DNA from 4 places in the Paucibacter sediminis genome. Region 1 is predicted to be linked to each of the others. Evidence: predicted binding sites of a transcription regulator. Region 1 holds the regulator's gene; each other region holds the start of a gene.
The links. The regulator FNR, encoded in region 1, switches genes on or off when oxygen is low (the NO sensors DNR and NnrR bind a similar motif). The targets are predictions, from matches to a motif close to TTGATNNNNATCAA.
Positions count from the first base shown of each region.

Region 2: PFX98_RS17190 (nitrite reductase) is a predicted target of FNR. The motif match lies at 5,445-5,458, and genes of this name have one in related genera.
Region 3: PFX98_RS10805 (OmpW/AlkL family protein) is a predicted target of FNR. The motif match lies at 3,332-3,345, and genes of this name have one in related genera.
Region 4: PFX98_RS17220 (putative zinc-binding protein) is a predicted target of FNR. The motif match lies at 5,832-5,845, and genes of this name have one in related genera.

Region 1 is NZ_CP116346.1:4,880,583-4,888,300, reverse strand. It holds gene ccoP (cytochrome-c oxidase, cbb3-type subunit III) at 1-614, shown strand, start outside; gene ccoG (cytochrome c oxidase accessory protein CcoG) at 639-2,096, shown strand; gene PFX98_RS22675 (hypothetical protein) at 2,128-2,382, shown strand; gene PFX98_RS22670 (hypothetical protein) at 2,498-2,719, shown strand; gene fnr (fumarate/nitrate reduction transcriptional regulator Fnr) at 2,757-3,491, opposite strand; gene hemN (oxygen-independent coproporphyrinogen III oxidase) at 3,671-5,080, shown strand; gene PFX98_RS22655 (sulfite exporter TauE/SafE family protein) at 5,085-5,771, shown strand; gene PFX98_RS22650 (NADP-dependent isocitrate dehydrogenase) at 5,893-7,718, shown strand, end outside.
Region 2 is NZ_CP116346.1:3,697,194-3,704,911, forward strand. It holds gene PFX98_RS17160 (nitrite reductase) at 1-1,263, shown strand, start outside; gene PFX98_RS17165 (hypothetical protein) at 1,416-1,619, opposite strand; gene PFX98_RS17170 (YciI family protein) at 1,710-2,135, shown strand; gene PFX98_RS17175 (RidA family protein) at 2,152-2,619, opposite strand; gene PFX98_RS17180 (DUF924 family protein) at 2,668-3,207, opposite strand; gene PFX98_RS17185 (c-type cytochrome) at 3,311-3,634, opposite strand; gene PFX98_RS17190 (nitrite reductase) at 3,654-5,378, opposite strand; gene PFX98_RS17195 (TonB-dependent receptor plug domain-containing protein) at 5,566-7,506, shown strand; gene PFX98_RS17200 (SirB2 family protein) at 7,551-7,718, shown strand, end outside.
Region 3 is NZ_CP116346.1:2,339,081-2,346,798, reverse strand. It holds S-adenosyl-L-homocysteine riboswitch at 60-134, shown strand; gene ahcY (adenosylhomocysteinase) at 223-1,647, shown strand; gene PFX98_RS10815 (TlyA family RNA methyltransferase) at 1,658-2,452, shown strand; gene metF (methylenetetrahydrofolate reductase [NAD(P)H]) at 2,449-3,276, shown strand; gene PFX98_RS10805 (OmpW/AlkL family protein) at 3,416-4,030, shown strand; gene PFX98_RS10800 (peroxidase-related enzyme) at 4,233-4,817, shown strand; gene pepQ (Xaa-Pro dipeptidase) at 4,821-6,155, opposite strand; gene PFX98_RS10790 (5-formyltetrahydrofolate cyclo-ligase) at 6,266-6,838, opposite strand; gene PFX98_RS10785 (TfoX/Sxy family protein) at 6,933-7,298, shown strand; gene PFX98_RS10780 (cupin domain-containing protein) at 7,295-7,718, opposite strand, start outside.
Region 4 is NZ_CP116346.1:3,707,523-3,715,240, reverse strand. It holds gene PFX98_RS17255 (hypothetical protein) at 1-967, opposite strand, end outside; gene PFX98_RS17250 (metal-sulfur cluster assembly factor) at 967-1,293, opposite strand; gene PFX98_RS17245 (NnrS family protein) at 1,290-2,369, opposite strand; gene ccoG (cytochrome c oxidase accessory protein CcoG) at 2,373-3,824, opposite strand; gene PFX98_RS17235 (RrF2 family transcriptional regulator) at 3,811-4,266, opposite strand; gene PFX98_RS17230 (NnrS family protein) at 4,277-5,464, opposite strand; gene PFX98_RS17225 (DUF2249 domain-containing protein) at 5,471-5,752, opposite strand; gene PFX98_RS17220 (putative zinc-binding protein) at 5,872-6,273, shown strand; gene PFX98_RS17215 (acyltransferase) at 6,310-7,197, shown strand; gene PFX98_RS17210 (S8 family serine peptidase) at 7,286-7,718, shown strand, end outside.

The DNA of each region.
Region 1 (7,718 bases):
AGCAGGCCAAGGCCCGCGCCGCACTTGAGGGTGTCTACGCCAAGTACGCGGCCATGCCGGCCGAGGCCCTGGCCAAGGATCCGCAGGCCATGGGCATTGGCGAACGCCTGTTCGCCAACAACTGTGCCGGCTGCCATGGCTCCGACGCACGCGGCTCCAAGGGCTTCCCCAACCTGACCGACAGCGACTGGCTCTATGGCGGTGCGCATGACACCATCATCGAAACCATCAGCAAGGGCCGCAACGGCGTGATGCCGCCGATGGCCGCCGCGGTAGGCACGCCGGAAGACGTGCGCAATGTGGCCAACTATGTGCTGAGCCTGTCGGGCAGCCCGCACAACTCGATCGCGGCCCAGCTGGGCAAGCCCAAGTTCGGCGCTTGCGCGGCCTGCCATGGTCCGGACGGCAAGGGCAACCAGGCCCTGGGCGCGCCCAACCTGACCGACAAGGTCTGGCTGCATGGCTGGGGCGAAGACGCGGTGATGGCGATGATCAACAACGGCAAGAACAACGTCATGCCCGCCCACGCCTCGCGCCTGAGCGCTGAGCAGATCCGCGTGCTGGCGGCCTATGTGTGGAGCCTGTCGCAAACCACGGCCGTGGCCGCCAAGTAAGAAGTAGCAGAAAAGCAGCAACTGATGAGCAGCGAAGCCAGCGCCACGACCCAGCCCAGCCAGAGCGGTGGTGATGCCGCCGTGGAGATGGTTTCGCTCTATCAGGCACAGAAGAAGATCTACCCCCGCGCCGTCACGGGCTGGTTTGCGACCTGGCGCTGGAGCCTGGTCTGGATCACGCAGCTGCTGTTCTACGGCCTGCCCTGGTTGAACTGGAACGGCCGCCAGGCCGTGCTCTTCGACCTGGGCGCGCGCCGTTTCTATATCTTCGAACTGGTCCTGTATCCGCAGGACTTCATCTTCCTGACCGGGATCCTGCTGATCTCGGCCTATGCGCTGTTTCTCTTCACCGCGGTGGCGGGGCGGCTGTGGTGCGGCTATGCCTGCCCGCAGACCGTCTACACCGAGATCTTCATGTGGGTGGAGCAGCGCTTCGAGGGCGATCGCGCCGCACGCATGCGGCTTGACGCCGGCCCCTGGAACGCCGAGAAGCTGGCGCGCAAGGGCGGCAAGCAGCTGGTCTGGCTGAGCCTGGGCCTGTGGACCGGCTTTACCTTTGTCGGCTACTTCACGCCCATCAAGCTGCTGGGCAGCGAGGCCCTGGCCCTGAGCTTCGGGCCCTGGGAATGGTTCTGGGTGCTGTTCTACGGTTTTGCCACCTACGGCAATGCAGGCTATATGCGCGAGCAGGTCTGCAAATACATGTGCCCCTATGCGCGCTTCCAGAGCGCCATGTTCGACAAGGACACGCTGATCATCAGCTACGACGCCGAGCGCGGCGAGCCGCGCGGCGCGCGCGGGCGCAAGGCGGACCCGAAGCAGCTCGGGCTCGGCGCCTGCATCGACTGCAATCTCTGCGTGCATGTCTGCCCCACCGGCATCGATATCCGCAAGGGCCTGCAATACGAGTGCATCGGCTGCGCCGCCTGTGTCGATGTGTGCAACGGCGTGATGGACAAGATGGGCTATGCGCGCGGCCTGGTGCGCTACGACACCCAGAACGGGCTGTCCCAGCACCTGACGCGCAGCCAACTGCTGGCGCGCATGTTCCGCCCGCGCGTGCTGATCTATACCGCCATCCTTTTCGTCATCAGCGCGGCCCTGATGGCCAGCATCGCGCTGCGCACCACCTTCAAGGTGGACGTGGTGCGCGACCGCGCCTCGCTGGCACGGCAGGTCGAGGACGGCTATGTGGAAAACGTCTACCGCCTGCAGATCATGAATGCCACCGAGCAGGAGCAGCGTTTCACGCTGACGGCCTCCGGCCTGCTGGGCCTGCGCATGCAGCCCGCGGTGGACGTCGTCGCGGTCGGACCCGCCGAGGCGCGCTGGATCTCGGTGGCGCTGCGCGTGCCGCCCGAGGTCGCGGCCAGCGAGGGCGCCGGCGCCCATCCGATCCAGTTCGAGATCCGCCGCCTCGCCAGCCCGGGCACCGACGCCGGCAGTCTGATGGAAAAATCAACCTTTGTGCTGCCGCGTTGAGCGGCGGCCCATTCATCCGAAAGAGCACGCCATGAGCAAGCAGCAAGACCTGACCCCGGCCGACAAGCCCGCCCCCTGGTGGCGCGAACGCATGATGTGGCTGGTGGTGGGCGGCCCGTCGGTGGTGATCGTCGCCTGCATCGCCACGCTGACGCTGGCGATCCGTTTCCCGGATCCGGTGATCGAGACCAAAGCCCGCCTGTCGGCCGACAGTGCGGAAGAGCAGGGCGCGGCCCTGCAGCCCGCCATGAAGGCCCGCAACCATGCGGCGACGGGCGGCCACTGACGCAGCAGACTCACAAGCCGAGGGGGCGCGTATGGGTGAAGCAGGGGACGCAGCAGGGGACGATGCAGGTATTGAGCGCAGGCCAGGTGACCGGCCGGGGCTGGTGCGTTCGGCCATGTTCATCCTCTGGCCGTCCTTCTTCATGGCCGGCGTGACCGTGGCGCTGGTGTTCGCGGTGGTGGACCCCAGCGATCTGAGCTGGTTCGGCGCGGCCCCGATGGCGCTGCCGCGCGCCGCCATCTACACGCTCAGCTTCCTGATCTTCTGGCTGCTCATCAGCGCCGCATCGGCGATGTCACTGTACCTGGCCCAGCAACAAAAAAGCCCGCCTCAGTAGCGGGCCTGGGCGGGCGTTTGAGGCTTTGCGGCCGGGCTCAGCAGGTGGTGCTGTTGACCAGCTTCTGCAGCCCCGGCTGATCCATGATGCGGATCTGGCGCTGCTTCACTTCCAGCAGGCCGTCTTCCTGGAACTTCGAGAAGGTGCGGCTGACCGTCTCCAGCTTCAGGCCCAGATAGCTGCCGATTTCCTCGCGCGTCATGCGCAGCACCAGGGCCGAGGCCGAGAAGCCGCGCGCCTGCAGGCGCTGGGTCAGGTTGAGCAGGAAGGCCGCCAGGCGCTCCTCGGCGCGCATGCTGCCCAAGAGCAGCATCACGCCATGGTCGCGCACGATTTCGCGGCTCATGATCTTGTGGAACTGATGCTGCAGATCGGTGAATTCGCGCGACAGCTCTTCCAGCTGGCTGTAGGGAATCACGCAGACCTGCGAGTCCTCCAGGGCCACGGCGTCGCAGCTGTGGCGGTCATTGCTGATGCCGTCCAGCCCCAGCAACTCGCCGGCCATCTGGAAGCCGGTGACCTGGTCGCGCCCGTCTTCGGACGACACGCAGGTCTTGAAGAAACCGGTGCGCACCGCATAAAGCGACTGGAAGGAGTCCCCGGTACGGAACAGCGTGTCGCCGCGTTCGACATTGCGGCGTGTGGCCACCAGGGCGTCCAGTTGATCCAGGTCACCCTTGGATAGGCCGACGGGCAAGCACAACTCCCGCAGGTTGCAGCTGGAACAAGCTACCTTGAAGGGCTCGATCTTGATGGCGTGGTTGGCATTCATGTGGCGAATTATGGTGGCTGGGCCCGGAGCTGGGGCGGATTCCGCACCCGATGGCGTGCCTGTGTGCATAGAGTTGAACATGATGCTCCTCAAGATTGACGCCATTCTTTCTCTATGCTCGCGCTGCAAGATTGACCCAAGTCAAACGCCCTGTCAACGGGCTTGGCACAGTACGGTCCATGGAACCAAGAGTCGCTGAACCCCTGCCAGGCATCACCGAAGACGTGTTGCGCCGCTTTGACGTTTCCGGGCCGCGCTACACCTCCTACCCGACTGCCGACCGTTTCGTCGAGGCCTTTACCACCACCCAATACCGTCAGGCCCTGCAACAGCGGGCCCAGGGCGGCGTGGTGGGGGGCGGCGCGCCGCTGTCCATCTATGTGCACATCCCCTTTTGCGAGTCGGTCTGCTACTACTGCGCTTGCAACAAGGTCATTACCAAGCACCATGAGAAGGCGGCCGAATACCTGGACGCGCTGGTCACGGAGATGGACCTGACCCTGGCGGATCTCGGACGCACCCAGTCGGTGTCGCAGCTGCATCTGGGTGGCGGTTCACCGACCTTCCTCAGCGATGCGGAGCTGACGCGCCTGATGGACGACATTCGCAGCCGCTTCAAGCTCGCGCCCGGTGCCGAGATCTCGATCGAGGTGGACCCGCGCACCGTCACCAACGAGCGCCTACAGCATCTGCGCGGCCTGGGCTTCAATCGCCTGAGCTTTGGCGTGCAGGACTTCGACCCGGCGGTGCAGAAGGCCGTGCATCGCATGCAGAGCTACGAGAGCGTGGAAGCGCTGATGATCCAGGCGCGTGCCCTGGGCTTCGAATCCACCAATGTGGACCTGATCTACGGCCTGCCGCAGCAGACGCCCGAGTCCTTCGCCCGCACCATCGCCCAGGTGGCGGCACTCAAGCCGGACCGCATCGCGCTGTATGGCTACGCCCATCTGCCGCAGCGCTTCAAGCCGCAGCGCCGCATCGACGCCGCACTGCTGCCGGTGGCGGCCGACAAGCTGCACATGCTGTCGGGCGCGCTCGGCGGCTTTGTCGGGCACGGCTACACCTATATCGGCATGGACCATTTTGCCCTGCCCAACGACAGCCTGGCGGTGGCCAAGCGCCAGGGCCGGTTGCACCGCAACTTCCAGGGCTACAGCACCCAGCCCGATTGCGACCTGATCGGCCTGGGCGTTTCCGCCATCGGCCGCATCGGCGCCACCTACAGCCAGAATGCCAAGACCCTGCCCGAGTACTACGACGCGCTGGCCCATGGCCAGCTGCCGATCGAGCGCGGCCTGGCCCTGTCGCGCGACGACCTGGTGCGGCGCGCCATGATCATGGCGCTGATGTGCCAGGGGCGGGTGGAGTTCGAGTCCATCGAGCTGGCGCATCTGATCAAGGTGCAGGACTACTTCGGCCCCGAGCTGGAGCGCCTGCGCGCCATGGCCGATACCGGCCTGGTGGTGGTGGAGCCCAGCGCGATCCAGGTCACCGCCATGGGCTGGTACTTTGTGCGCGCCGTGGCCATGGTGTTCGATCGCTACCTGAGCGCCGACCAGACGCGCGCCAAGTTTTCGCGCATCATCTGACCCCATGTTGGATCTCGCACTTGCCGGCTCGGCCCTGCTGATGGGCCTGGCCGGCACTCCCCATTGTCTGGCCATGTGTGGCCCGACGGCCGCTGCTTGCGGCAGAGCTGGGCGAGGTGCGGCGGGCGCGTTCCAGCTCGGCCGCATGCTGGGCTATGGGCTTGGCGGCGCCGTGGTGGCGGCCAGTGTGGGCGCGCTGGCCTGGATCGGCAGTGCGGCGGCCTGGCTGCGGCCGCTGTGGCTGCTCGTGCATGCCGCGGCCCTCTTGCTGGGCCTGTACCTGCTGGTGTTTGCCAGGCAGCCGGCCTGGCTGGGTCAGATCGGCCGCCAGGTCAACGTGGCAACGCTCGCCATGCCCGGGGCAGGGCGGGTGGTGCTGTCGGCCCCGGCTCGATCCGGGCTGGTCGGCCTGGCCTGGGTGGCCTGGCCCTGTGGGCTGCTGCAATCGGCCCTGCTGACCGCGGGCCTGGCCAGCGGCGCTGCGGCCGGCGCCCTGGTGATGATGGCCTTTGCAGCCGGCTCCGGAGCGGGCCTGGCGCTGGGCCCCGGCCTGCTGCTGAAAGCCCTGGGTGCGCAAGGCATGGCCTGGGCCGTGCGCCTGGCCGGCCTGGCGCTGATCGCCGCCTCCGGATGGGCCCTGGGTCATGGCGTCTGGTTGCAGGTTGCCGCCCTCTGCGGCCTGCCCAGCTGAGAAACTGATCAAGGCCAAGACTTCTATAAGACTTGGCTCGCCGGCCGGCGCACCTGCCCTAGAATCACCGCTCTAATCGACCACCCCGCGGGCCTCTTTGATGGGCCGATCTGGATACCTCATGACTACTCAGCAACCGACCATCATCTACACCCTGACCGACGAGGCGCCGCTGTTGGCGACCGCGTCCTTCCTGCCCATCGTGCGCGCCTTCACGGCGCCCGCCGGCGTGCATGTCGAGACCAGCGACATCTCCGTCGCCGGCCGCGTCCTGGGCCAGTTCCCCGAAGCCCTGAGCGAGGCGCAGCGCGCGCCCGACCACCTGGCCGAACTTGGCAAGCTGACCTTAAGGCCCGAGGCCAACATCATCAAGCTGCCCAATATCAGCGCCTCGGTCGCGCAGCTGAAGGCCGCCATCAAGGAGCTGCAGGGCAAGGGCTACAAGATCCCCGACTTCCCCGAGAAGCCGCAGACCGACGAGGAAAAGGAGATCCGCGCGCGCTACAACAAGTGCATCGGCTCGGCCGTGAACCCGGTGCTGCGCGAGGGCAACTCGGACCGCCGCGCACCCAAGGCCGTCAAGGAATACGCGCGCAAGAACCCGCACAGCATGGCCGACTGGAGCCAGGCCTCGCGCTCGCATGTCTCGCACATGCATGCCGGCGACTTCTACCACGGCGAGAAGTCCATGACCCTGGACCGCGCGCGCAACGTCAAGATGGAGCTGATCACCAAGAGCGGCAAGACCATCGTCTTGAAGCCCAAGGTGGCGCTGCTGGACCGCGAGGTCATCGACAGCATGTTCATGAGCAAGAAGGCCTTGCTGGATTTCTACGAAAAGGAAATCGAGGACGCGCGCCAGACCGGCGTGATGTTCTCGCTGCACGTCAAGGCCACCATGATGAAGGTCTCGCATCCGATCGTGTTCGGCCACTGCGTAAAGATCTTCTACCGTGAAGCCTTCGAGAAGCACGGCAAGCTGTTCGACGAGTTGGGCATCAATGTCAACAACGGCATGGTCGATCTGTACAACAAGATCGCCACCCTGCCGCAGAGCAAGCAGGACGAGATCAAGCGCGATCTGCACGCCTGCCACGAGCACCGCCCCGAGTTGGCCATGGTCGATTCGGCCAAGGGCATCACCAACTTCCACTCGCCCAACGACATCATCGTCGACGCCTCGATGCCGGCGATGATCCGCAACGGCGGCAAGATGTGGGGCGCCGACGGCCGCCTGAAGGACGTCAAGGCGGTGATGCCGGAGTCGACCTTCGCCCGCATCTACCAGGAGATGATCAACTTCTGCAAATGGCACGGCGCCTTCGATCCCAAGACCATGGGCACGGTGCCCAACGTCGGCCTGATGGCCCAGCAGGCCGAGGAATACGGCTCGCACGACAAGACCTTCGAGATCCCTGAAGACGGCGTCGCCAACATCACCGACCTGGACAGCGGCGAGGTGCTGATGAGCCAGGACGTGGAGCAGGGCGACATCTGGCGCATGTGCCAGTGCAAGGACGCCGCGATCCGCGACTGGGTCAAGCTGGCCGTCAACCGCGCGCGCAACTCGGGCATGCCGGTGGTGTTCTGGCTCGACGCCTACCGTCCGCACGAGGCGCAGCTGATCACCAAGGTCAAGATGTATCTGCACGAGCACAACACCTCGGGCCTGGACATCCAGATCATGAGCCAGGTGCGTGCCATGCGTTACACGCTGGAGCGCGTGATCCGCGGCCAGGACACCATCAGCGCCACCGGCAACATCCTGCGCGACTACCTGACCGACCTGTTCCCCATCATGGAGCTGGGCACCTCGGCCAAGATGCTGTCGATCGTGCCGCTGATGGCCGGCGGCGGCATGTACGAGACCGGCGCCGGCGGCTCGGCGCCCAAGCATGTGCAGCAGCTGGTGGAAGAGAACCACCTGCGCTGGGACTCGCTGGGCGA
Region 2 (7,718 bases), 1.2 Mb from region 1:
CCGCAGTGGCGCGATGCCGACATCCAGGCCTCGCGCAGCTTTGATGCCGCCAGCCGCGACTGGCCGGCGCGCCCGCAATGGCGCGCCGATCCGATGAACCTCTTCGTGGTGGTGGAGGGTGGCGACCACCATGTCAGCCTGGTCGATGGCGACAGCTTCGAACCCATTCACCGCTTCGCCAGCCGCTTCGCCCTGCATGGCGGGCCCAAGTTCAGCCCGGACGGGCGCTATGTGTACTTCGGTTCGCGCGACGGCTGGATCAGCAAGTACGACCTCTGGAACCTCAAGCTGGTGGCCGAGGTGCGCGCCGGCATCAATATGCGCAATGTCGCGGTCAGCGGCGATGGCCGCTGGGTGATGGCCGCCAACTACCTGCCGCACACGGTGGTGCTGTTGGACGCCGACCTGCAACTGGTGAAGCGCTTCGATGCCAGGAGCCTGGACGGCCAGCAGAGCTCGCGCGTCTCGGCCGTCTACGATGCCGCGCCGCGGCGCAGCTTTGTGGTGGCGCTGAAGGACGTTGCCGAGCTCTGGGAGATCTCCTACGACCCCAAGGCCCCGCCCATCTACGACGGCCTGGTGCACGACTACCGCATGGCCGAGGCGATCGCCAAGCCCGGCTACCAGAACGCCCGCCGCACGCCGCTGGACGAGCCGCTGGACGACTTCTTCTTCGACGATGCCTACACCCATGTGCTGGGCGCCGCGCGGCCGCGCGCCGAGGGCAGCGCGATGCTGGGCCAGGTGGTCAACCTCGATGTGCGCCGCAAGATCAGCAACCTGCCGATCGCCGGCATGCCGCATCTGGGCTCGGGCATCAGCTTCGACTGGCAGGGCCGGCGCGTGATGGCCAGCCCGAATCTGAAGGATGGCCGCATCAGCGTGATCGACCTGAAGAACTGGAGCGCGCTGCGCGAGATCACTACCCCCGGCCCCGGCTTCTTCATGCGCAGCCACGCCAAGAGCCGCTACGCCTGGACCGACTCGATGATGAGCCCCGCGGCCAAGGACACGCTGAGCATCATCGACAAGCAGACCCTGGAGCTGGTGGCCCAGGTCAGGGAGCCCGGCAAGACCCTGGCCCATGTCGAATTCACCAAGGACGGCCGCTATGTGCTGGCCAGCCTCTGGGAAATGGACGGCGCCCTGATCGTCTACGACGCCGCCAGCTTCAAGGAAGTGAAGCGCATCCCCATGAGCAAGCCGGTGGGCAAGTACAACGTCTGGAACAAGATCAGCAGGGAGGAAGGGACCTCGCATTGAGGGGGCGGGATGGGGGCTTTGCGCGAAGCACTCACCCATCGCTCCCGGGGCGAGAGCCGCGCATTCATGTGCACGCCACGCACATCAAGGCGATCAAGGCTGCCTGGAACCACCACCTGCGGCAAGACCGGCCACACGGCCGAGAGCGCTTGCTATGGGCGATAGAAGTACGGGATCGCGCAGAGCACGATGCCCAGCGCCACCAGGCCCAGCAGATTGCTGACGAAGTAGGGGAATACCGCCAGCGCGATGCCGCACAGCAGCGGCACCGGCTTGCCCTGCTTCTTGCCATAGATGAAGTAGCCGGCGCCGATGGAGCCGAACAGCAGGCCCCAGAAGATGCTTGCGGTGTCCATGCGGCATTTTCACCTGTCGATGGCGTGCCGCGTCGTTCGTCGTGCGGATGTGACGACAATGCCGGCGCGAGCCGCCAACAGGAGACAGCAATGAAATTCATGGTGATGGTCAAGGCCGACCACAACAGCGAGGCCGGCGTGATGCCCAGCCAGGAGCTGCTGGCCGCGATGGGCCAGTTCAACGAGGAGTTGGTGAAGGCCGGCGTGATGCTGGCCGGCGAGGGCCTGCACCCCAGCAGCAAGGGCGCGCGCGTGCGCTTCTCGGGCACGGGGCGCAGCGTCATCGACGGGCCGTTTGCCGAGACCAAGGAACTGGTGGCCGGCTTCTGGATCTGGCGATGCGCCTCGCTGCAGGAGGCGATCGAATGGGTCAAGCGCTGCCCCAATCCGATGCTGGGCGATTCGGAGATCGAGATCCGCCAGGTCTTCGAGGCCGACGACTTCGGCGAGGCCTTCACGCCCGAGCTGCGCGAGCAGGAGGAGCGCCTGCGTGCGCAGGTGGCGGGGCAGGGCTGAGGCCGGCGGCGGCGCTTCAGGGCTGCCGCCGCACCTCGACGATGGCCTTGAGCGTCAGCGGCAGGCCCTTGCGCAGCGAGGCCACGCCTATCACCGAGCGCGCATGCATGCCGGCGGCGCCGAACACCTGGGCCAGCAGGTCCGAGGCGCCGTCCAGCACCTGGGCATGGTCCTCGAACTCGGGCGTGGTGTTGAGCGAACCCTGCAGGTCCACCACCCGCGCCACGCGGTCCAGCGAGCCCAGCTCGGCGCGTATCGCCGCCAGCAGCTCGATGCAGGCCGAGCGCGCCAGGGCATAGCCCTGGGCGGTGTCGTACTCGCGGCCCAGCCGGCCCTTGGGTACCTGGCCGTCCAGCGCCTGCGGCGCCTTGCCCGAGAGAAACAGCAGGTCGCCGGTCTGCACCGCGGCGGCGTAATTGCCGGCCGGCGCGCTGCCCGCGCCCAGCGCAATGCCAAGCTCGAGGATGCGTTGATCTGCACTCATGGGGGCTTCCTTCCTGGATTCACGGGTGGCGAACCATCCTGCCTTGGTTCAGAAGCTCGAGCCTGGCTGCTGCAGGAACTCGAGCTCCTCGGCGCTCGATGCCCGGCCGAGGATGGCGTTGCGATGCGGGTAGCGACCGAAGCGGTCGATGATGGCCTTGTGGCGCAGCTCGAACTGGAGGTTGTCGGGCAGGGCATGGGCGCGGTAGAGCTGCTCGGCGCGTTCATGCACCAGGCGCGACTCGCTGTGCATGAAGGGCAGCAGCAGGAAGCCGCGCTCCACGGCCTCGAGCCCGGCCAGCTCGCCGCGGGCCACCGCCTCCTGCGCCAGCACCAGGGCCATGCCGTCCTGGGCAAAGGCCTGGGGGCTGCCGCGGTAGGCGTTGCGTGAGAACTGGTCCAGCACCACGATCTCCGCCAGCCGGCCCTTGGGCTGGCTGCGCCAGGCCTCGCACTCGCCCTGGGCCGCGCGCCGCAAGACATCGCCGAAGCGCTGGCGTATCAGCGCGTCAAACAGCGGGTCCACCGCCCACCAGGCCTTGGGGGCGGTCTCTTCGAACCAGAAGTGCAGGATGTCTTGGGCTGTCATGAGCCCGCAGCATAGTGGCTTTGGCCGGCGTCTGCCGCCGGTGGCCCTGCACCATGAAAAAGGCGCCCGAAGGCGCCTTGCTGGAGGGTGATGGCACGCGGCCTCAACCGCCTTGCTTGAGGATCCAGCCGACCGAATCCTTCAGCTCGGCGTCGCCGATCTTGTCGGGCGGGTTGGGCGGCATCGGGATGGGCCCGTACACACCCTTGCCGCCGGCGCGCACCTTGGCCATCAGCGTGGCCGTGACGTCCTGGCCCTTGTACTTGTTGGCCACCTCCTTGAACGAGGGCCCCACCAGCTTTTTGTCCTTGGCATGGCAGGCCATGCAGCCGGCCTTGGTGAGGGCGGCCTCGTCGGCCTGGGCGGCGGGGGCGGCGGCCAGCAGGGCCGCCGCGAGGCTCCACAGCAGTTTGCTTGTTGTCGTCATCGTGCGGCCTTCTTTCTGCTCAATACACATCATGCTGCGTGTTGTAGACGTTGAACTTGCCGGTCGGCGTGATCAGGCGCGGGTCCTTGATGACGGTCTTGAGCTTGAGCGTCTTGTCGTCCACCACCACGATGGCGCTTTCCTTGTTCTTGGCCGACCAGACCGAGAACCAGACCTCGTCGCCCGCCTTGTTGTACTCGGGCTGCACCACGCGCTTGGCGCCGTCGTCCTTCAGGCCGGCCCACTCGGCGATCGGCAGCACCTTGAAGCCCTTGTCCAGCGCATTGATGTCGAACACCGCCACCGATTGCGAGATTGCGGCATCCGGGTTCAGCGGCGTGTCGGAGTAGAGGTGCTTGGACTGCGGGTGCGTCTTGATGAAGAGCGCGCCGCCGCCCTGGCCCTTGAGCTGCGCCACTTCCTTGAAGGCGTACTGCTTGTGCTTGACCGGGTCGGTGGCCACCAGCGAGATGGCCTCGTCGCCCAGGTGGCCGGTGCTCCAGACCGGGCCGAACTTCGGGTGCACGAAGTTGGCGCCGCGACCCGGGTGCGGGATCTTGCTCACTTCCACCAGCTGCACCAGCTTGTCTTCCTTGGCGTCCACCACGGCGATCTTGTTGCTCTGGTTAGCCGCCACCATGAAGTAGCGCTTGGTGCTGTCCCAGCCGCCGTCATGCAGGAAGCGGGCGGTGCCGATCTCGGTGGTCTTGAGCGCGTTCAGGTCGGTGTAGTCGACCATCAGCGTCTTGCCGGTCTCCTTCACGTTGACGATGAACTCGGGGCGGAAGTGGCTGGCCACGATGGAGGCGACGCGCGGCTCGGGGTGGTATTCCTGCTTGTCGACGGTGTTGCCGCGGGTCGAGACGATCTTCAGCGGCTCCAGCGTGTCGCCCTTCATGATGACGTACTGCGGCGGCCAGTAGGAGCCGGCGATCACCAGCTTGTCCTCATAACCCTTGTACTTGCTGGCTTCCACCGAGCGGGCTTCCAGGCCGACGCGGATCTCGGCCACGTTGTCGGGCTTCTCCATCCACAGGTCGATCATGTTGATCTTGGCATCGCGGCCGATCACGAACAGGTAGCGGCCCGAGGCCGAGGTGCGCGAGATGTGCACCGCATAGCCGGTCTTGACGATGTTGATGATCTGCTTGGTGTCGCCGTCGATCAGGGCCACCTCGCCGGTGTCGCGCAACGTGGTCGAGAAGATGTTCTCGATGTTGTACTTGTTCATCTTCTTGGTGGGGCGCTTCTCGGGCGGCACGATCACCTTCCAGGTGCCCTTCATGTCGGCCATGCCGAACTCGGGCGGCGTGGGCGCCTCATGCTGGATGTAGCGCGCCATCAGGTCCACCTGCTGCTCGGTCATCTCGCCCGAGGTCTGCCAGTTGGGCATGCCGGCCGGCGAGCCGTAGGCGATGAAGACCTTCAGGTAGTCGGTGCCCTTGCCCAGCGTGATGTCGGGGGTCAGCGGCTTGCCGGTGGCGCCCTTGCGTAGCACGCCGTGGCAGCCGGCGCAGCGCTCGAAGTAGATCTTGCGCGCAACGTCGAACTCGGCCATCGTCATCTGCGGGGCCTTTGGGTTGGTGCTTTGCACCATGGGCACGTCGGTCAGGGCCGAGGGTGCGGCGTGGTACTTCACATCGCCGGGGCTCACGTCCTTCTTCTCCTGTGCCTGGGCCGACAGGGGCAGTACGGCAAATGCCGCTGCGAGCATCAGCAGCTTGGCGGTGGGCAGCTTCTTCATGGTGACTCCTATGGGTTTGGGATCCAGCTTGTGACGGCATCGTCCTGCGCGCTGCCCCCAGCGTCCTTGAACTGGTTCAAGTCCCGGCCCGCTTGTTGCGCGTTTGCACGGGGAAACCCGAACTGGGTCAAGGTGCGTCTTGATATTTGTCGGCATGCTGGCGCTCATCATGTTCAACAAGAGCCCTATGAGACCCCTGCGCTACAGCCTGCCGACCCTCGCCGCCCTGGCCTGTCTGGGCACGGCCCGTGCCGAGCCCGAGCAGTTGCCGACCGTGCTGGTCTCGGCCACGCGCCACGCGATGAGCCTGGTGGACGCGCCCGCCGCGGTGAGCGTCATCAGCGCCGAGCAGATCGAGGCGCGCGGGGCCGACAACCTGCTGGAGGCGCTGCGCGGTGAGACCGGCATCAGCGTGTTCGGCCGCACCATCAGCGGCCGCAAGACGCTGAGCCTGCGCGGCATGGATGCGCGCCACACCCTGATCCTGGTGAACGGCAAGCGCGTCGGTGCCAGCGATGGCGTGATCGGGCATTCCGATTTCCAGCTCGACTGGGTGGCCGCCGACGACATCGAGCGCGTGGAAGTGGTGCGCGGCCCCTTGTCGGTGCTCTACGGCGCCGAGGCGCTGGGCGGCGTGGTCAACATCATCACGCGCCAGCCCGGCGAGCAATGGCAGGGCAGCGCGCGCCTGGAGGGCAGCCGGGCCGATGGCGGGCGTGGCGGCGACGGTCATCGCGCCTCGGCACGCCTGGCCGGCCCGCTGGTCGCCGGCCCGGATGGCGTGCGGGCGGCGCTGAGCCTGGCCGACACGCGCCGCGAGGCGGTGGCCTCCGGCCCGGACCCGCGCATCTCCGACATCGAGGGCCGCCACAAGCAGGACGCCGGCCTCACCCTGCAGTGGCAGCCGCAGCCCCAGCACCAACTCGAGCTGGAGGCGCGCGTCGGGCGCGAGCAGCGCGACGCGCTGGCGGTGGAGCGCAGCGGCAAGAAGCGTGTCTACGCGAGCGACACCCTGCTGGAGCGCCAGCACCTGATGCTGGGCTGGGAGGCGGACTGGGATGCCGCGCGCCATTGGCACAGCGTGGCGCGCGCCTATGCCAGTCGCATCGCGATGAGCAACGAGCGCAGCAACGGCGTGGCGGCGCTGCGGCCCAACACCCTGAACGACCAGGTGCTGGAGGCGCAGCTGAACGGGCACCTGAACGAGGCGCACTGGCTCACCACCGGCCTGGAGTGGCGCGAAGAAGCGCTGCGCAACGAGGGCCTGCCCGGCGGCGAGGCCCAGGCCCGCCATGCCGCGCTGTTCCTGCAGGACGAGTGGCGGCTGCAGCCGGCCCTGACCCTCACCGCCGGCCTGCGCCGCGACGAGCACCAGCGCTTCGGCGGTGTCTGGAGCCCGCGCCTCTACGGCGTCTGGCACCTTGCCAGGCGCTGGACGCTCAAGGGCGGCTACAGCGAGGGCTTCAAGCCGCCCACGCTCAAGCAGATCACGCCCGGCTACCAGGAAGACGAGGGCCCCTACACCTACCAGAGCAATCCGACCCTGCGGCCCGAGAAGAACCGCGCGCTGGAGCTCGGCCTGGGTTACGACAGCGGCGATGCCGGCGCCCAGCTGATGCTGTTCGACAACCGGGTGCGCGACCTGATCGTGCCGCTGCTGATCAGCAGCAGCGGCCCGCGCAGCCTGTTCCGCTTCGACAACATCGAGCGTGCGCGGCTGCGCGGCGCCGAGGCCTCGCTGCGCTGGCGCCTCGCCGGCGGCTTCGCCCTGGCCGCCAACTACCAGTACCTGGAGGCCACCGACGCGGCCGGCCAGCGCCTTGAGAAGCGCCCGCGCCATACCCTGGGGGCAGGTCTTGACTGGGCCGAGGGCCCCTGGCGTGCCGGCCTGCGCCTCGAGCGCAGCAGCGGCCAGCTGCTGGCCGCTGCGCAGCCGGGCCAGCCCCTGCAGCCGGTGCCGGCGCTCAATATGCTGGGCGCCAATGTGGGCCGCAGCCTGGGCGCGCAGCTGGCGCTGGACCTGGGCGTCAGCAACCTCGGCAATACCCAGCTGAGCGAACGCTCGCCGCTGTTCACCTGGGCCGAGGCGCCGCGCACCTGGCGCCTGGCGCTGCGCGGGCAGTGGTAGTCGTGGTGTTCGCGGCGGCGGCAGATCGGCGATGATGCCGGCCCATGAGCCTTTTGCTGCAAGCCCTCCAGGCTAACTACCCCCTCATCAAGAACCTGCACATCGGCCTGGTGAGCTGTAGCGGCACGCTGTTCGCGCTGCGCGGCCTGGGTGTGCTGGCGGGGGCGGCCTGGCCCATGCAGGCCTGGGCGCGCCGGCTGAGCGTCTGGATC
Region 3 (7,718 bases), 2.5 Mb from region 1:
GTGCCCATTCCCCATGCCTGTTCGAGCGAACGAGCTGCGCGATGCGTTTAGAATCCGTGGCTTCCGAGGAGCGTTGCAACCTCTTGCTTAGAGGCCAGGCTCGGAGACTTTCTTTGCAACCGCGCTCACCCGCTGACGTCCTGCGTGGGTGATCGTTGTCTTTTCAGACCCTCCCTCACGGCGTCAGCGGCTTCGACGTTTTGTCATTGAAGGAGCCCGCTGATGAATGCCGCTGCCACCACCACCGAATACAAGATTGCCGACCTGTCGCTGGCCGACTGGGGTCGCAAGGAACTGAACATCGCCGAGAGCGAGATGCCCGCGCTGATGGCGATCCGCCGCGAGTACGCCACCAGCCAGCCCCTCAAGGGCGCGCGCATCACCGGCTCGCTGCACATGACGATCCAGACCGGCGTGCTGGTCGAGACCCTGCAGGCCCTGGGTGCCGAAGTGCGCTGGGCCTCGTGCAATATCTTCTCCACGCAAGACCATGCCGCCGCCGCCCTGGTGGCCCGCGGCACGCCGGTGTTCGCCTACAAGGGCGAGACCCTGGAAGACTACTGGGACTACACGCACCGCATCTTTGAATTCGGTGCGGCCGGCACGCCGGGCGAAGGCCCCAACATGATCCTGGACGATGGCGGCGACGCCACGCTGCTGATGCACCTGGGCCAGAAGGCCGAGAAGGATCTCTCCGTGCTGGCCAACCCGGGCAGCGAGGAAGAACGCATCCTGTTCGCCGCCATCAAGGCCAAGATCGCCCAGGACCCGAGCTGGTACACCCGCAAGAGCGCCGAGATCATCGGCGTGACCGAGGAGACCACCACCGGCGTGCACCGCCTGAAGGAAATGTCGGCCAAGGGCTCGCTGCTGTTCCGCGCCATCAATGTCAACGACTCGGTCACCAAGAGCAAGTTCGACAACCTCTACGGCTGCCGCGAATCGCTGGTGGACGGCATCAAGCGCGCCACCGACGTGATGATCGCCGGCAAGATCGCCGTGATCGCCGGCTATGGCGATGTGGGCAAGGGCTCGGCCCAGGCGATGCGCGCGTTGTCGGCGCAGGTCTGGGTCACCGAGATCGACCCGATCTGCGCGCTGCAGGCGGCGATGGAAGGCTTCCGCGTCGTGACGATGGAATACGCCGCCGACAAGGCCGACATCTTCGTCACCACCACCGGCAACAAGGGCGTGATCCGCCACGAGCACATGGCCGCGATGAAGCACAACGCCATCGTCTGCAATATCGGCCACTTCGACAACGAGATCGACATCGCCTCGATCGAGAAGTACGAGTGGGAAGAGATCAAGCCGCAGGTCGATCACGTCATTTTCCCGGACGGCAAGCGCATCATCCTCTTGGCCAAGGGCCGCCTGGTGAACCTGGGCTGCGGCACCGGCCACCCGAGCTATGTGATGAGCTCCTCGTTTGCCAACCAGACGATCGCGCAGATCGAGCTGTTCGCGCACAAGGACGCCTACGACATCGGCAAGGTCTATGTGCTGCCCAAGCACCTGGACGAGAAGGTGGCGCGCCTGCAGCTGACCACGCTGAATGCGCAGCTGAGCGAGCTCAGCGATGAGCAGGCGGCCTATATCGGCGTGCCCAAGCAGGGCCCGTACAAGCCCGACACCTACCGCTACTGAGCGGCGAGCAATGCGCGCAGACCAGTTGTTGGTCGCCAAGGGCCTGGCGCCCACGCGTTCGGCCGCGCAGCGGCTGATCAGCGCGGCCGCGGCCGAGTGGCACTCGGCCAAGGGCTGGTCGGCCATTCGCAAGGCGGGCGAGGAGTTGCCGGAGTTCGCCGAGCTCCGCATCAGCGATGACGCGGAGCTGCGCTATGTCTCGCGCGGCGGGCTCAAGCTCGAAGGCGCGCTGGCGCACACGGGCCTGGCGGTCGCCGGGCTGACGGTGCTGGACATGGGCCAGAGCACCGGCGGCTTCAGCGATTGCCTGCTGAAGGCGGGTGCCGCGCGCGTGGTGGGCGTGGACGTGGGCCATGGCCAGCTGCATGCCGCGCTGGCGGCCGACCCGCGTATCTGCGCGCTGGAAGGCCTGCATGTGCGCGAGCTGGCGGGCTCGGCGCTGCGCGAGCAGGCCCCGGCCGAGGGCTTTGCGCTCATCGTCGGCGACCTGAGCTTCATCTCCATGCTCGGCGCCCTGCCCCAGCTGGCGCCCTGGCTGGCGCCCGGGGGTCAGGTCTTGCTGCTGATCAAGCCGCAGTTCGAGCTGGGGCCCAAGGCCCTGGCGCGCGGCGGCCTGGTGAAGGACGCCAAGCAGTACCCGCTGCTGGAGGCGCGCGCCCGCGAGGCCGCCGCCGCCCTGGACTGGCAGGTACGCGACTACTTTGAAAGCCCCATCACCGGTGGTGATGGCAACAAGGAATTCTTCCTGTGGGCCGAAGGTCCGCAGGCAGCGAAGACGAACGCAGCAAAGGAACACACACCATGACAGCGGTGAGTTTCGAATTCTTCCCGCCCAACACCCCCGTGGGGGCGGAGAAGCTCAAGACCGTGGTGCAGGAGCTGAGCGTGCTGAAGCCGCAGTACTTCAGCGTCACCTACGGCGCCGGTGGCTCCACCCGCGAGAAGACCCTGGCCACCGTGAGCGAGATCGCGGCGATGGGCTATGAGGCCGCGCCGCATCTCTCCTGCGTGGGTTCCACGCGCGAGAACATCGCAGAGATTTTGGCCACCTACCGCGCGCAGAACATCCGCCGCGTGGTGGCGCTGCGCGGCGATCTGCCCAGCGGCACGGCCACCGCGGGCGAGTTCCGCTATGCGGCCGAGCTGGTGCGCTTCATCCGCGAAACGCAGGGGGCGGACTGGAAGATCGAGGTGGCGGCCTATCCCGAGTACCACCCGCAGCAGCGCTATGCCGCCCGCGACCTGCAGCACTTCGCCGACAAGATGCGTGCCGGCGCCGACGAGGCCATCACCCAGTTCTTCTTCAACCCCGACGCCTACTTCAACTTCGTGGACGAGGTGCGCAAGCTGGGCGTGGATGCCCCCATCGTGCCGGGCATCATGCCCTTCCACAACTACGCGCGCATCGCCCAGTTCGCGGCGCGCGACGGCATCGAGATCCCGCGCTGGGTGGCGCTGAAGATGGAGGGCTATATGGACGACGCCGCCTCCATCCGCGCCTTTGGGCTGGACGTGATGACGCGCGTGTGCGAACGCCTGATCGCCGATGGCGTGCCGGGCATCCACTTCTATACGCTCAACCAGTCGGCGCTGACGCTGGAGTTGTGCAAACGCCTCGGTCTCGGCTGAGTTTCTTGAGGCAACGCAAAACCACCAAGCCCTCATGACGAGGGCTTTTTTGCACTTGCGTCAGATCAAGGGTTAACCCGATCGATCTGCGTCCAATGGCTTCATCGGGATTGGTCCCGGCAAACAAGGAGTTATTGGAATGATGGGAAAGATTGCAAGCACCTTCGCCGCTGTTGCCCTCGCCGCCGCCAGCTTTGCTGCTCAGGCGCAGGCTGAAGGCCCCTGGCTGGTGCGCGCCCGCGTCGTCAACATCGACTCGGCCAACAAGGACACGACCGGCCTGGGTCTGACGATCAACAACAAGGCCATCCCCGAGGTGGACATCAGCTACTTCTTCTCGCCCAATATCGCGGCCGAGCTGATCCTGACCTATCCGCAAAAGCACACCCTGAAGGCCGGCGGCGCCGAAATCGGTTCGCTCAAGCATCTGCCGCCCACGCTGAGCCTGCAGTACCACTTCGCCCCCGCCGCCAGCTTCCGTCCCTATGTGGGCGTTGGCCTGAACTACACCAACTTCTCGTCGGTGAAGTTCGCCCCCGCGGTCGAGACCGCCCTGCATCCCAGCATCAAGCACAACAGCTTCGGCCTCTCGGCCCAGATCGGTGCCGACATCGAGCTGTCCAAGAACCTGTACCTGAACGTGGACGTGAAGAAGGTGCAGATCGGCACCAAGGTCTACTCCAGCGGCACCGAAGTCGGCAAGTTCAAGGTCGACCCGCTGCTGGTGGGCGTGGGCCTGGGCATGCGCTTCTGATCAAGCACGTCGCCTGACGACAAGGCCGCCGGCCCGCAAGGGCTTGGCGGCTTTTTTCATGGCGGCTCCAGGCCGGGTGCGGGCTGGCGATGCTGCGTGGCGTCGCCTTGGTGTAGCGTCACGGTACTTCGTACATCGCCATGCCTTGCCTGTCACAACGCAGCCGGTGAGTTCTTCTCCCCGCCCTCGCCCAGGAGCCTCCATGTCCACCGCTACGCCATTCAAGATCAGCCGTTTCCCAGTCCCTGAGATCAAGGATCTGCCCGAAGACATTCGCACGCGCATCCTCGCCGTCCAGGAGAAGTCCGGCTTCGTGCCGAACGTTTTCCTCGTTCTCGCGCACCGGCCGGATGAGTTCCGCGCGTTCTTTGCCTATCACGACGCCTTGATGGAGAAGAAGGGCAACTTGACCAAGGCCGAGCGCGAAATGATCGTGGTGGCCACGAGCAACGCGAACCAGTGCCAATACTGCGTGGTCGCGCACGGTGCCATCCTGCGCATCCGGGCCAAGAATCCGCTGGTCGCTGACCAAGTCGCCATCAACTACCGCAAGGCCGACATCACGCCGCGCCAGATGGTCATGCTGGACTTCGCGATGAAGGTGTCTGCCGAAGCGTACGCCGTGGGCGACGACGACTTCGAGACACTGCAGCGCCATGGTTTCGACATGGCTGACGCGTGGGACATCGCCGGCATTGCCGCCTTTTTCGGCATGTCCAACCGCATGGCCAACGTCACGAGCATGCGCCCCAATGACGAGTTCTATTCCCTGGGGCGCGGCGCTTGATGCTCAGCCTAGCGCCGCGAACGCATCCCGCGTCAGGTTCTCCGGCGGCGCACCCGCGGCGCGGCACACCACGTCGTCCTCGATGCGCACGCCGCCATACCGGCTCAGGTGCTCCACCAGGCCCCAGTTCACCGCGCCCGCGTGCGGGCCGGCGCGCAGGGCCTTGAGCAGGGTGGGTATGAAGTAGAGCCCGGGCTCGATCGTCACCGCCATGCCGGGCTGCAGCGTGCGCGTCAGGCGCAGATAGGGGTGGCCCTCGGGCTTGGGCGCCAGCGCGCCGGTTTCATCGGCCATGAAGCCACCCACATCGTGCACCTGCAGGCCCAGCAGATGGCCGATGCCATGCGGCATGAAGGTGGAAGTGATGCGCTCGGCCAGCATGGCCTCCTCACTCATCGCCTTCACGATGCCCAGGGTCTTCAGGATGCTGGCGATGCGCGCATGGGTGCTGAGGTGGATGTCGCGATAGTCCACGCCGGCGCGCACCTCGCCCACCAGGGCAAGCTGGGCGGACTCCATCGCCGCCAGCAAGGCATCGAAATCTGCATCACCGGCACTCCAGCTGCGCGTGATGTCGGCCGCGTAGCCGGCCACCTGGGCGCCGGCGTCGATCAGCAGCGAGCGCGACTGCGTCGGTGGAGTCAGGTCTTGATACTGGTAGTGCAGCACCGCGCCATGCTCGTTGAGCGCGACGATATTGCCGTAGGGCAGGTCGCGATCGGTATGGCCGCTGGCCGCCAGGTAGGCGGCATGGATCTGCGCCTCGGAAGCGCCGGCCAGAAAGGCCTGGCGCGCCGCCACATGGGCGCGCACCGCCCGCGCCGAGGCCGCGCGCATCTGCGTCAGTTCGTACTCGGTCTTGCAGCCGCGCGCGTAGTGCAGCAGGTTCAGCAGGGCGGCCGGGTTGTTGGGCACCAGGCCCTCCAGCGCGGCATCCGCCTCGCCGATGATGGCCAGGCGGCCGGCCGCCGCCAGCTGCAGGGGCAGGTGCTGGCGCGCCTCGTCCGGCGTGCTGATGATGCGGATCTCGAAATGCTCGACCCAGAAGCCGCTGGGCGCCGACGGCGGCACATGCCAGTAGTCGTCGGGCTGGTAGTAGACCAGCAGGGGCTTCTGCTGCCCCGGGCGTATCAGCAGCCAGCTGTTGGGGTGCTGGGTCAGCGGCAGCCAATGCTTGAAATGCGGATTGGGCGCAAACAGATAGGGCCGGTCGTCCAGGAAGGCGTATTTCTCGATGCCGGAGGCGATCAGCAGGGCATCGAAACCGCAGCGCGCCAGCGCGTCTTCGGCGCGCTGCTGCAGGCTGGCGAGGTGGTGGGCGTAGGCGGCACTGTTCATCGCCGCATTCTCTCAGCCCGGCCGCCCGCCGGCCTCAGCCCGGCCGCTGACAGGCGTCCAGGCCTTCGTCGGGCGTCGGCCGGCAAGCAGTTGCCGGCCTTGGTCCCGACTCAGCCCTCCTTGTCCCACACCACCCCCTCCTCGGTGAGCATGGCGTCCAGCGGCATGTCGTGCGGCTCGGCCTTCAGCAGGGGCAGAAAACCATGCGCATAGCCCACGCCGGCGGTGGCGGGGCGCGGCTGCAGGCTGGCGAGGGTGCGGTCCATGAAGCCACCGCCATAGCCCAGGCGCAGGCCGCAGGGCCCGTAGCCCACGCAGGGCACCACCAGCAGCTGCGGCTCGAAGACCTCGGTGTCCTTGGGCTTGGGAATGCCGTAGGCGTCTTCCTCCATCGGGCAGCCCGGATACCAGACATGGAAGCGCAGCGTGCCATGCTCCTTGTCCACCACCGGCAGGCCGATGCGCCGCACCGGGTTGGCCTCGGCCCAGCGGTACAGCGCCGGCAACGGGTCGAACTCGCCCTTGATGGGCCAGTAAGCGCCGATGGTCAGCTCGCGCCGCCGCACCAGCCAGACGCGCAGCACACGCTGCAGCTCCTCGGCCAGCTCCAGCCGCCCGGGCAGGGCCAAGCGGTCGGCAATCAGTTTGTGGCGCAGGGCGGCACGGTCATTGGCTACATCCACGCGAGAGTCTCCCAAGGCTGGCTGCCGTGATTGTGCGCGAGGGTCAGGTCTTGTGACTTGCGGGTTTGCCTAAGCCACCACCTATAGTTGCGCCATGTCCAAGGAACTGCTGGCCCACAGCCTGGAATTGCTGGCGCCCCTGGGTGCGCTGCGCAGCCGCCGCATGTTCGGCGGCTATGGCATTTATGCGGACGAGATCTTCATCGCCATCATTGCCTTCGAGCAGCTCTGGCTGAAGGCCGATGCCGAGACCATCCCGGCCTTCCAGCAGGCCGGCTGCGCGCCCTTCCGCTACGACAAGCAGGGCCAGGTCATGACGATGGCCTATTACGCCGCGCCGGAAGAGGCGATGGAATCGCCCGCGCTGATGCAGCCCTGGGCACGCCTGGCCTTGGCGGCGGCGCTGCGCGCCCGCGCGGCGAAGGGCAGCAAACCGGCGCCGCGCCGCGGCAAGGCTTAGGGCCGCTCGACGCGCAGCTGATCGAAGTCCACCAGCGCCTCTTCGGCGCCATTCATGTAGAGCCGCTTGCGCTGGCGCGGGTAGTCGCAGACATCCTGCTCCAGGTTCGTTCTGGCGGCGATGAACACCAGCGGCTCCGCCCCCGTGTTCAGCAGCGTATGCGCCGCGCCATTCTTCGCGAAGCCGAGAAAGTCCCCCGCCTCGACGGCATGGGCCTGCTCGTCGATGATGGCCGTGCCCCGCCCCGACAGGATGTAGAAGCACTGCTCCTCATAGAGATGGCGGTGGTACTCGGCGGCCTCGCGGCCGGGCGCCAGCGTCATCACATGGAAACCCAGCGTCGTCATGCCGGTGGCGCCGCCCAGCGACTTGGCGACGCGCACCGCGTTGGCGTTCAGCAGATGGGTCTTGGCTTGACCC
Region 4 (7,718 bases), 1.2 Mb from region 1:
AGCTGGCCGCGCTGCGCAGCAGCAGGCTCAGCCCCAGCAGGGCCAGCGGCAGCAGCGCCCAGCGGCTGTGCCGGGGCCGCAGGCCGGCCAGCGCCGGCAGCATGATGGGGGCGTGGCCGAACACCATCGCGAACACAAAGCCCAGCCACAGCAGATGCCAGGCGATGCCGCCCGGCAGGCCCTGGCCGGCAAGACCCGACACCGCGGCCAGCAGCAGCCAGCCATAGCCCACCAGCAGGCAGATGGCGGTGTGGCCGGCCCAGCCCGGGGCGCGCCATTGCAGGCGTGCCAGGTCGAAGCGCAAGAGCCACAGCGCCAGCAGGCCCAGCAGCGCAAAGCCCAGCGGGCGGCCCAGTTCCGGGCGCCAGAGCAGCAGCGCCGCCACCAGGGCAAAGCCGGCCCAGCCGGCCAGGAAGGCGCGTTGGCCCCAATGGGGCAGCGGCAGCAGGCGCATCAGCTCGCGGCGCTCGCCGGCAATCGTCAGCACCAGGAACAGGCTCCAGCCCCAGCGCGCCAGCTCGGCCTGCCCCGCGGCATGCGCGGCCGCGCCAGCCAGCAGGGCCAGCGCGGCGCTCGCCTCCACCGCCAGCGGCAGCGACCAGGCGCGGTGTCGGCCGGCCCACAGATAGAGTTCCAGCAGGCCGGCCGCCGTCAGCAGCCACAGCAGCGCCGCCGCGTCCGCCTGGCCGGCCAGGGCCAGCAGCCCGGCCCCGCCCGACAGCAGCGGGATCCAGCGGCCACGCCGCAACGCCACCACGCGCTCCAGCGTGACCAGGCTGGCAAAGAAGCCCGCCATCATCAGCGCGCCATGCAGGGCCAGGGCCTGGCCGGCCGCGGCGGCGCCGGACTGCAGGGCGCCCAGGCGCAACAGGCCGCCCAGCAAGGCGGCGAGCAGATTGGCCACGGCCAGGCCGGCACAGGCAGCGATCAGCCCCCGCCCGACCGCAAGCGGTTTGGCACGCGCCATCAGCCGCCGCCCCAGCCGAAGCGGGCGCGCAGGCCGGGCGCCATGCGCTCGGGCGTCCAGACCTTGTCCCAGTCCATGTCCACCTCGATCACCCAGCCCGGCGGGCATTGCGCCTCGATGGCGCAGCCGGCGTCGTTCATGATCTGGTCGGCCATCGGGCAGGTGGCGCTGGTGGGCAGCAGCACCAGGGAGGCGAAGTCCTGGCGCAGCTCGAGGGTCTCGACCAGGCCCAGATCGACGATGTTTTCGCCGATCTCGGGGTCGGCCACCTTGTGCAGCGCCTGCATGATGGCGGTGCGCAAGCTGGCGAGTTCTGCTTCTGTCATGTGCTTGTACTTTCTCTTCGCTGTGATGGCCGCAGCAGCCATGGACCATAGCGCAGCAACCAGGCCGCGGCCAGCAGGGCGAAGCCGGCGGCCGCGGCCGGCAGCCACCAGCGCGGCGCCTGCGGCCAGCAGGCCGTGGCCACGCGCAGCGCGCTTAAGCCCTGCAGCAGGCCGTGCATGAGGCGCAGCGGCAGATCCACCACCACGCTGATGCCCTGCTGCACCGCGGTGACGCGGCTCACCATCGCCAGCATGGTGGTGCACATAAAGCCCAGCGTCAGCGCATGCAGTGCGGCCAGCTCGAACTGCAGGGCGGCAAGCGCGAAGCTCGCCATCAGCCACAGCAGGCCATGGTGCAGCTGGCCCACAAAGGGCGTGCGCCGGGCCGCGGCCAGGGCGGGATTGAAGGCGGCACGCGCCAGCAGCGCGGCCAGGGCCAGATAGGCCACGGCGGGCGGCCAGGCCGGCAGCCCGAGCACCGGTGCCAGGCCGCGCAACCACAGGCCCAGCAGCAGCGCCAGCAACAGGCCATCGGCGCGCCGGCCCTCGGCATGCAGAAAGGGCGTGAGGCGCTGCAAGGCGCAGGCAAACACGCTGCCCAGGCCGCCCCACAGCCCGAGCCGGGTGGCCTGGGCCGGCCAGCCCAGCGCCGCACACCACAGCGCCAGGCCCAGCACGGCCATGCCCAGCAGCACGCCCTGGGCATGGCGACGATCCGGCTTGGCGCTGACGCGCAACAGCGGCGCCAGGCGCAGCAGCAGCCAGCTCCAGCCTGCGGCCGCCAGGCCCAGGCCGGGTGAGCCCAGCGCGGCATGCACGCCCCAACCCAGCATCAGCAGCCCGAGCGGCCCCAGCCAGGCCGAGGCCGGCAGCGCCGCCACGCCCAACCATTTGGGCAGGGCGGTGAGCGCAAATCCGGCGATGAAGAAGGGCAGAAAACCCAGCGTGAACAGCAGGCCATGCTGGGGCGCGCCCTGCCCCTGCCAGACCCGCACGCACCACCACAGGCCCAGGCAGGCCCAGGCCAGGGCGCCGGCGAGGAACCAGGCGCGGTGCGGGGCCTGGTTCGGGTTCATCGCTCAGCGCGGCAGGTAGAAGCTGGCACTGCTGTCCACCCGCGAGCCCCGGCCGCCCTGGCCCTCAAGCCTGAAGTGGATGGGGCGCGAGCCGCTGCCCAGGCGCGCGGCCTGCTCGGCCGGCAGGCGCAGCTGCAGCACCTGGGCATGGATGGCGGCGGGCGGCAGCACCACCTCGGCCGGGCCCACGCGGTACAGGCCGTCCAGCCCGTCGACCTCGATGTGCAGGGTCAGCGGCCGCTCGGTGCGGTTCATCAGCTGCAGGCGGTAGACGTTCTCGATCGCGCCGTTCTCGACCTGGCGCGCCAGCGTGTTGCGATCCTTCAGCACGTCGACCTGGAAGTCGGGCCGGCGCCACAGGCTGGTGGCAAAGCCGATGCACAGGGCCAGCAGCACCGAGCCATAGATCAGCACGCGCGGCCGCAGCGCACGCGCCAGCATCTGGCGCGGCGTCCATTGCTGCTTGACGCCGTTCTCGGTGGCGTAGCGGATCAGGCCGCGCGGCGCGCCCAGCTTGTCCATCACCTGGTCGCAGACGTCGATGCAGGCGGCGCAGCCTATGCATTCGTTCTGCAGGCCCTTGCGGATGTCGATGCCGGTGGGGCAGACCTGCACGCACAGGGTGCAATCGACACAATCCCCCTGCCCCAGGTCCAGCGCCGCGACCTTGCGGGCGCGCGAGCCGCGCGGCTCGCCGCGCTTCTCGTCGTAGGTGATGATGAGCGAATCGGCGTCGATCAGGGCGCTCTGGAAGCGCGCATAGGGGCAGATGTACTTGCACATCTGCTCGCGCAGCCAGCCGGCATTGCCATAGGTGGCACCGGCGTAGAACAGCACCCAGAACCATTCCCAGGGCGAGAGCCCCAGCTGCAGCAGGCTGCTGCCGAGCGCGCGGATGGGCGTGAAGTAACCGACGAAGCTGAAGCCGGTGACGAGGGCCAGCGCCACCCAGCTGGCGTGCTTGGCGGACTTGCGCGCCAGCTTCTCGGCCCCCCAGGGCGCGCGGTCCAGGCGCATGCGGGCCTGGCGGTCGCCCTCGGTATGGCGCTCCAGCCACATGAACATCTCGGTGTAGACGGTCTGCGGGCAGGCATAGCCGCACCACAGGCGTCCGGCCAGGGCGGTGAAGAAGAACAGGCCCAGCGCCGCGATCACCAGCAAGGCGGCCAGATAGATGAAGTCCTGCGGATAGAGCACCAGGCCCAGCACATAGAAGCGCCCGGCGTCCAGATCGAACAGCAGCGCCTGGCGGCCCTGCCATTGCAGCCAGGGCATGCCGTAGAAGAAGGCCTGGGTCAGCGCCACCATGATCCAGCGCCAGTTGGCGAAACGGCCGCTGACCGCGCGCGGATAGACCTTGGCCTCGGCCACATACATCGAGGTGGCGACCGGCGTGATAGGAATGACTTTGGAAGGCGTGGACACGGAGGAAACAGTTTCTTCAGGCGCGGGCATCGCGGGCCTGAGGCAGGCTGATCTTGGCCAGGCGCTTGGCGGTGGCGGGTTGCAGGAGGTCGGCGAGGTTGTGGCCGTCAAGCTCGGCCAGGAAGGCGGCCAGCGCGTCGTTGAAGATGCCGGTGAGGCGGCAGGCGCCGGTGAGCGAGCAGCTGTTGCCGCTGCCCAGACATTCGACCAGCTGGAAGTCGGACTCCACCGCCCGCACCAGATCGCCCAGGCTCAGCTCGGCCGGATTCATCGCCAGCTTCATACCACCGCCCTTGCCGCGCACCGTGGCGATGAAGCCCTGCTGGCCCAGCTGGTGGGTGATCTTGGTGAGATGGGCCTCCGAGATCTGGTAGGCCGCGGCAATCTCGGCGGTGGTGCAGAGGCGGTCCTGGTGCTGGCCCAGATAGATCAGCAGGCGCAGCGCGTAGTCGGTCATGGTGGTGAGTCGCATGGCAGCATTCTCAACCGGCTTGGCCGTCGGGGCGCGGACGCATCAGCAGCGGGGTGTAACGAAGCAGGTAGAGCACAAAGCTCAGGCTCCACAGCGCCGCCGAGAGCTGCACGCCCAGCATCAGGCTGGCGGGCGCCAGCAGCGGGAACAGCACGCGCAGCAGCGCCGCCAGCAGCATGCTCAGATAGGCGCTGATCTCGACGGGCCCGGCCTTCAGCGGCCGGCCGGTGTGGCCCAGCGCGGTGCGCGTGATCATGCCCAGAGTGATGAGGCCGATCACGCCCAGGGTCAGGGCATGGGTGGCCGGGCCCGGCGCGATCCAGCCCAGCGTGGCGCCAGCGCGCAGCAGCAGATGCACGGGCAGCCAGGCATAGGCCAGGTGCAGCACCCAGACGAGCGGATTGCGCCAGCTCTTCCAGGGCTGCCACAGCGCCAGGCGCAAGCCCTGCGCCAGCGCGGCGGCCAGCAGCGCGGCGGCCAGCACCGCGCCCTCGACAGCCAGCAGGTCCAGCGCCAGCAGCAGCAGCACCGAACCCAGCGCCGCCTTCTCCACTTGGGGCTGGCGCGTGGCGCACATGCCCGGCACGCCGTTGTTGGAGAACATCGGCACGACGCGGCCGGCCATCACCGCGATCATGAAGAGCAGCAGGTCCAGGCCGATGTTCAGCCCGGGCAACCGTAACACGTCGGCCTGGCCCAGGTGCACGGCCGCGCTGGCCAGACCCATGGCGACGAGCAGGCCGACGAAGAAGTAGTTGCGCTTGTTGCCGGCGGCATGCAGCGCGCGCCAGAGCCCCCAGGCGGCCGCCCAGGGCACGGCCAGGTTCAGCAGCAGCGAGGCCCACAGCCATGGGCTCAGCACCAGCAGCCGCGCCAGCAGCCACAGCGCCGCCAGCGCCATCAGGGGCTTGCCGGTGGGCGTGGGCTGGCCGGACCAGTTGCGCCCGGCGGTGAAGAGAAAGCCGATCACCACCGCCAGCGCGTAGCCGAACACCATCTCATGCGCATGCCAGGCCGAGCCGCGCAGCACCGGCTGCGTCAGCAGGCCCGAGAACTGCAGCGCCCACAGCGGCACCGAGAGTGCCGCCAGCAGCGCCGCCAGCAGGTAGAAGGGCCGGAAGCCCAGGTCCCACAACGCCAGGCGCTGCGCGGCGGGCTGCGGGGGCTCTTCAATGCCCATGAAGGAGACGGTGCTCATGATCGATCAGCCGCCGCAGCAGCCGCAGCAGCTCTTGCCGGCCGGCTTGCGGCTGATGCGCAGGCGCCATTGCGCGGGGCCGGTTTCCAAGGCCTCCCAATCGAACTGTCCGGGCCACTGGGCCTCGAACTGCTGGCGCAGGGGCAAAGGCTCGTGGTCGCTCAGCAGATAGAACCAGTTGCCCACGGGCAGGGCCTGGAAGGTCTCGAAGATGCGCGCATGGCGCTCTTGCGGTGCGATCAGGCGCACATCGATCACTTCGGCGGCGGGGGTGGCGGCAACGGTCATGGTCGTCCTTAAAGTTGCATTTGCAATATAGCTATTGTCACCAAGCGCGGCGCCTAAAGCAATATTCAAAATGTGACTTTTGATCTGCCTCAAGCCAAATCCTGCACGCCGTGGGCAGCATGGCGGCCATGTCCGATGCCCCAGCCCTCCCCCTGGTCTACAGCTGCTCAGGCTGCTCCGACGCCGCCCAGCTGGCCAATCACCTGGCGGTACGCCTGGATCGCGCCGGCCTGGCCGAGATGTCCTGCATCGCCGGCGTGGGCGGCGGCGTGCCCAATCTGGTGCGCAAGGCGCGCGAGGCCGCCGAGTCCGGCCGGCCCATGCTGGCCCTGGACGGCTGCGTGCTGGCCTGCTGCAAGGCCTGCCTGGCCCAGCAGGGGCTGGCGCCGACCCGCCATATCCGCCTGCACGAGATGGGCGTGCGCAAGCATTACCACGCCGATTTCGACAAGACCCAGGCCGACGCGCTGTTTGAACAGCTGGCGCACGAGGCGCGCGCCCTGCAGACCGCGCTGGGCTGAGCAGGGCCGGGCCAAGCTCAGGCTACAGTTCGGCCCATGCGACGTTTCCTGCCTGCCCCCTTGCTGGGCACTTTGGCCGCCATCCTGCTGGCCATCAACACCGTCACCGGCGTCACGCTGATGATTCTGCCGGCCCTGCTCAAGCTGGTGCTGCCCTTTCCCTTCGTGCGCAAGCCCTGTGACCTGGCGCTGAACGGCATCGCCTCGGGCTGGGTGGCCGTCAACAACGCCTGGATACGGGCGCTCAACCCGCAGGTCTGGGACGTGCAGGGCGTGGACGGCCTGCACCAGCGCGGCTGGTACCTGGTCTCGCCCAACCACCAGACCTGGGTCGACATCCTGGTGCTGCAGCGCGTCTTCCATGGCCGCATCCCGTTTCTGAAGTTCTTCCTCAAGCGTGAGCTGATCTGGGTGCCGGTGATCGGCCTGGCCTGGTGGGCGCTGGATTTCCCCTTCATGAAGCGTGGCCGCAGCGCCGGCTCGCAGGCGGCCGACCTGGCCACCACCCGCAAGGCCTGCGAGAAGTTCAAGACCATCCCGACCACGGTAATCAACTTCGTCGAGGGCACGCGCTTCACGGCCGCCAAGCATGCCGAGCAGAAAAGCCCCTACCAGCATCTGCTCAAGCCCAAGGTCGGCGCGCTGGGCATGGCCCTGGCCACCATGGGCGAGCAGTTCGAGGCCCTGCTGGACGTAACCCTGGTCTACCCCGAGGGCACACCCAAGTTCTGGGATCTGCTGTGCGGCCGCTGCGGCCAGGTGCAGGTGCGGGTGCAGCAGCGCCCCATCCCCCCCGAACTGGTGGGGGGCAACCCGATGGAAGACAAGCGCCTGCGCGCCGGCATTTCCATGTGGATCAAGAAGCAGTGGAGCGAGAAGGACGCGCTGATGGCGGCCCTGCTGAAGCGCAGCCCCCCACCCTGAGCAGGGGGTGCGGATTGCCCTGATGGACCTCGGCTGGCCCCACAGCGACAGTCGAGGCCTCAACTTTCCAACAAGGAAGTGATCCATCATGAGCATGCTCAACAAGCTGTCGACCATCCAGAGCGCAACAACCTTGCTGGTACTGGCCCTGTCGACCTCAGCGGCACTGGCCGCCGCCCCCGCCCCGGACGCCATGATCGTGGCCTACAAGGCCGGCAAGGCCGCCGCCGTGCGCGCCGAGGTGCTGAACGCCGGCGGCAAGATCGTGCGTGAACTCGGTCGCGCCAGCGCCTTCGCGGTGCGCCTGCCGGCGGCCGGCGTGGCCGCCCTGCAGGCCAGCGCCAGTGTCGATTTCGTCGAACCCGATGTGGAACGCCGCCTGCTGGGCGTGCCGTCCCGCACCATGGAAGGCATGGTCCAGCCGCAGTCGGCGGTGCTCGACGAAGTGACCAGCGGCACTGAGGTCCTGCCCTATGGCATCAAGATGACGCAGTCGATGTGGGTCAGCGACGGGCTCACCG